Regions from separate parts of the Paenarthrobacter sp. AB444 genome, predicted to be linked through region 2. Evidence: predicted binding sites of a transcription regulator. Region 2 holds the regulator's gene; the other holds the start of a gene.

Region 1 (2,451 bases), on a different contig from region 2:
CTTCCCGCTGCAATTGCGTTGCAGACATCAGGACTCCTTTGTCAGTGTGTTGCGGATCATAAATAACCGCTCTGGAACCAGACTAACGCGCGAAAGGCTTAAATGTAAGGTCAAACTAACAAACACCTCATTTTGTCCTTTCTGTGACATGGGAGGATGGAGGGCATGGCCGCCGACCGCCCACACCGACCCGCAACGCAAAGTGATGTAGCCCGCGAAGTGGGTGTCTCCAGAACGCTGGTGTCATTCGCCTTCCGGGGAGCACCAGGAGTCAGCGGCGAAACCAAGGAAGCCATCTTCGACGCCGCCAAGCGTCTGGGATACCGACCCAACGCGGCCGCCGCCGACCTGGCACGCAAGCACCGTTCCGCCGTCGGGCTTTACTTGATGGATATCCGCAACGAGGTCTACGCCGACATCCTCAGCGGCGTGCGCATGGCCCTTCCGCAGGAAGGGAACCGGCTCATCCTGAGCGTATCCCGGTCCGTGGACGGCGTTGACCGGGGCGCGCTGGAGTCCCTCATAGAGGCCCGGGCGGGGATCATCATCGCTGCGACGCTGCTGGATCCTGACGAGCAAGTGCAGGAATTGGCGCAGATCGTGCCACTGGTCAGCGTCACCCGGCCGGTACCGGGCGTTGACAGCGTGTACTCGGACGATGTCGAGGGTGCGCGGGCGGCCACGGAGCACCTCCTTGGCCTCGGGCACCGCCGCATCGCCCACATTGCCGGACCCGATTACGACGGACATACCGTCCGACGTCGCAGTTACCAGAAGACCATGCACGACGCCGGGCTGAAGCCCCTGACGCTTGCGGCCGAAGACTTCACCCAGGAAGCCGGGCAACGGGCCGCCACCGCCCTTCTGGCCCAAGGGGACCGACCCACGGCGATCTTCACCCACAACGACCAACTGGCCCTGGGCGCCCGCGAGGCCGCCCACACCCTGGGACTGTCCATCCCGGAGGACCTGTCGCTGGTGGGCTACGACGATTCGAGGATCGCCAAGCTGCACGGCATCGGCCTCACCACGGTCAACCTCCACGCGGTCGCCCTGGGCCAGGCCGCGGGCATGATTGCTCTTGAACGGCTCAAGAATCCGGATGCACCCGTCGCGGACCGGAAACTGACGCCGGAACTGGTCATCCGCAGTTCGACGGCACCACCGGCGGCCTAGACATGGTGGAGGCACGTCGTCGCTACGCCCCAGATGGTCAGCTCCGACAACGCCGCTACCTTGATGTCCGGGAAGGCGGGGTTGTCCGCCTGCAGCACCACGCCCGTCGGGGTGATACGCAACCTTTTGATGGTCAGCTCACCGTCCAAAACAGCGACGACGACGGACCCGTCCTTGGGTTCCAACGCCCGGTTGACGATCAACTCGTCGCCGTCGCTGATCCCGGCAGCTTCCATGGACTGGCCGGTGACCCGCACGACGAAAGTGCTGGTGACGTCCTTGATCAGGTGCTCATTGAGGTCAATCCTGCCATCGAAGTAATCCTGCGCCGGCGAGGGATACCCCGCCGCCACAGCCACGGGAGCCAGCAGCACCGACATCAAGGAAAAGCCCGCATCTATCACGCGGGGGCCGACTATCACGCCCACAACACACCTTTATTCGAATATATGTTCGATACTTGAGTGTACAGCGATCGGCGGACATTCCATGCGGTTCCCGGCGAGTTCGCGGGAACGGTGCGAGCTCGCAGGGAAGCTTCCGGCGAATTGGCAACTTTCCCGCGAACTCGGCAATGCCAGAGCGCCGGCTGGCAGCCCCTAGCCGACCTTGTACCGCAGGTGCGAGACCAGGCTGGTTCCCCGGACCTCCAGGGGCTCCAGCTTCAACTCCCCTACCTCATCCAGCAAGCGCTCGCCGCCGCCCAGGACCACCGGCGCGACGTGGAGCCGCAGCTCGTCGATCAGGCCGGCTGACAAGAACTGCCTGGCTGTCGAAGCACCTCCGGCTATGGCAACGTTCTTCCCACCCGCAGCGTCCTTGGCGCGTGCGAGCACCGACTCGATGTCGTCATTGACGAAGTGGAACGTGGTGCCGCCGTCCATCACCAGGGGCTCATGCTCGTGGGAGGTCAGCACGAAAACCGGGGCATGGTAGGGCGGTTCTTCACCCCACCAGCCGCGCCATTCCTTCTCCCAGAGCCCTTCCCCCGGCCCGGCGAACATGTTCCGGCCCATGATGTACGCGCCGGCTTCGAGTATCCCGGCCACCTCGGCCGCGTTGATGTCGCGTTCTTTGAACTGCCACCGGTGCAGTTTTTCTCCGCCTTCACCGAGCGGTTGCTCCCGGCTCTGGTGCGGACCGGCAACGTAGCCGTCAAGGGACACAGTGAGATCACACGTAACGAGGGTCATGGGCCCATCCTGCCATTGGGCCAGGCAGCACGACCAGACCCGGCACACCCTATGCGGCGGACCCGGCTGGTTCTACCCTGAA
Region 2 (2,451 bases):
CGTTGAGCAATACGGGGACATCGAGCTGCGGTGCGCCGTAGGGGCTCAATCCACGCAGGTTGGTCCGGAGGGGAAGTCGGTCAAGTCGCTCAAGCTGCTCACTCACTCCAACAGTTTAAGGGGCCACCGCGACTGCCGAGTAACTGTGACGTCCAGGGCAGGAAACAGGCCGTAGCGCCTGCCGTCAGTGGGCAGGCACGAACAGCTGCTGCCCGGGAAGAATGCGGCCACCGCGGAGGTCATTCAGCTGGATGATTTCGGCAATGACTTCACGCGGGTCCCGCTCCGGCGCCGCAGCACCGGCGATACCCCACAGGGATTGGCCCGGCTGGACAGTGACGGACACCGCAACCGGCGGCTGCAACTGCGACTGGGAGTCGGAGGCCTTGGCGGGGGAAGTGACGACTCCGGCCAGGCTGAGGAGGGCAGCCACCAGCAGCATGGCCGGGATGCCAAAGAAGACCATGCGGCCACGGCGGGTCAGACGAAGGCGTACCGGAGCCTGTGCGGTGCGGAAATCAGCGAACGAAGTGATTGCGGACATGAGCTGAGCCCTTCTGAGCTATTGCGCTGCTCCGGGGCTTCCGGAGCAGCGCTGCCAATTCATTGTGTTCCACCCGGCGGCGCCGGATGTTCGAACGCTTTGTTCGAACATCCACCAGCAGCGCGAGGTTTATAGAACACATATTCGAACCTTGCTATGACATTTTTAGCACTTATCAACGAACGGTGTCGAGACTCGCTAGAACAAATGTTTGATAAACGCCTGTGCCTGTCCTACGTTTGAGTGAAGAAACAGCACTGTTTCAGTGGAACAGGAGGGTCTGACATTTTTCCCGGACCCTGCATCCCCGGCTCTCTCGGGGCGGAATGAAAGGCATTGGCGAACATGGCAGCGAAAGCCACAGGCGGCGGGGCACCCCTGCGAAGCCAACAGCCTCAAAAGACTCCCAAGAGCCTGACAGTTCGTCAGAAGAAGATCCTGGAGACCATCCAGCGCTCAGTCAACGACAACGGCTATCCGCCCAGCATGCGCGAAATCGGCGACACCGTAGGACTGGCCAGCCTGTCCAGCGTCACCCACCAGCTGTCCCAGCTGGAAAAACTCGGCTACCTCCGCAGGGATCCCAAGCGGCCCCGGGCCATGGAAGTGCTGATGCCCCTGACCCTCGACTCGGGTCCGATCCCGGGCGTCGAAGCTCCGGCAACGTTGCGAAGCGCCGGAGGCATGGCCGTCACCGAACTGGCAAGCGCCAGCGACACCGCCATGGTTCCGCTGGTCGGACGCATTGCAGCAGGTGGGCCCATCCTCGCCGACCAGACCGTTGAGGACGTGCTGCCGCTGCCCAGGCAGCTCGTGGGCCACGGTGAGCTCTTCATGCTCAAGGTCGCCGGCGACTCCATGATCGATGCCGCCATCTGCGACGGCGACTGGGTGGTTGTCCGCCGCCAGAACGACGCCATCAACGGCGACATCGTGGCGGCGCTGCTCGATGATGAAGCCACCGTGAAAACGTTCCGTCAACGTGACGGCCACACCTGGCTGCTGCCCCAGAACACCCAGTACGAACCCATCCTGGGCGACCAAGCCACCATCATGGGCAAGGTCGTTTCCGTACTTCGCTCCATCTAGCCCCTCAGGCCTTCCGGACGGATCCCAGACGCTCCAGGACCCCGCGTACCACCGCACGGTCCGTCGTGGCCCAGAAGGGCGGCAGAGCGGCCCGCAGGAAACCGCCGTAGCGTTCCGTCGAGAGTCGTGAATCCAAAACTGCCACGACGCCCTTGTCCCCCGTCGAACGGATCAGGCGCCCCGCGCCCTGCGCCAGCCGGATGGCAGCGTGGGTGGCGGAAACTGCCATGAAGCCATTGCCGCCGGACTGCGCCACCGCACGGGAGCGGGCCGTCATGAGCGGATCATCCGGTCGCGGGAACGGGATGCGGTCAATGACCACGAGACGGCACGACCCACCCGGAACATCCACACCCTGCCACAGGGACATGGTTCCGAAGAGGCACGTATCCGGTTCATCGGCGAATTGCTTGACCAAGGCAGCCATGGTGGACTCGCCCTGGCAGAGAATGTCAACATCCAAGCGGAGGCGCATGGCATCGGCCGCCTCTTCGGCTGCCCGCCGTGACGAGAAGAGGCACAGCGCTCCCCCGCCCGAAGCCCGGATCAAATCTTCCAATTCGTCCAGGGCCTCCGGCGAAGTGCCGCGGCCGGGCTTGGGCAGGTGCTTTGCCACGTACAGCACCCCCTGCTTGGGGTAGTCGAACGGCGAACCGACGTCGATCCCCGTCCAGCTCGGGGCGCCGTCACCAATCAGGCCGAGCCCTCCCGCGGCAGGCTCGAAGGCGGAACCGATGGCCAGTGTCGCCGACGTCAGCACCACCGTGTGTCCTGCAAACAAACCCTCGCGCAAGCGTCCGGCCACGCTCAGGGGCGCG

What was found. Region 2 encodes LexA, which represses DNA repair genes until DNA is damaged. Its sites were predicted from a motif close to TCGAACANNTGTTCGA; they were not measured.
Region 1: the regulator LexA is predicted to act here: its motif matches at 1,618-1,633, upstream of PQ627_RS12015 (LexA family protein).

Annotation. Positions count from the first base shown of each region.
Region 1 covers NZ_JAQZBY010000008.1:191,664-194,114, reverse strand. Annotated here, with positions in the region: gene PQ627_RS12025 (sugar porter family MFS transporter) at 1-28, opposite strand, end outside; gene PQ627_RS12020 (LacI family DNA-binding transcriptional regulator) at 166-1,176, shown strand; gene PQ627_RS12015 (LexA family protein) at 1,173-1,604, opposite strand; gene PQ627_RS12010 (dihydrofolate reductase family protein) at 1,776-2,369, opposite strand.
Region 2 covers NZ_JAQZBY010000014.1:77,913-80,363, reverse strand. Annotated here, with positions in the region: gene PQ627_RS16490 (histidinol-phosphate transaminase) at 1-106, opposite strand, end outside; gene PQ627_RS16485 (LysM peptidoglycan-binding domain-containing protein) at 185-544, opposite strand; gene lexA (transcriptional repressor LexA) at 890-1,633, shown strand; gene PQ627_RS16475 (ATP-dependent DNA helicase) at 1,638-2,451, opposite strand, start outside.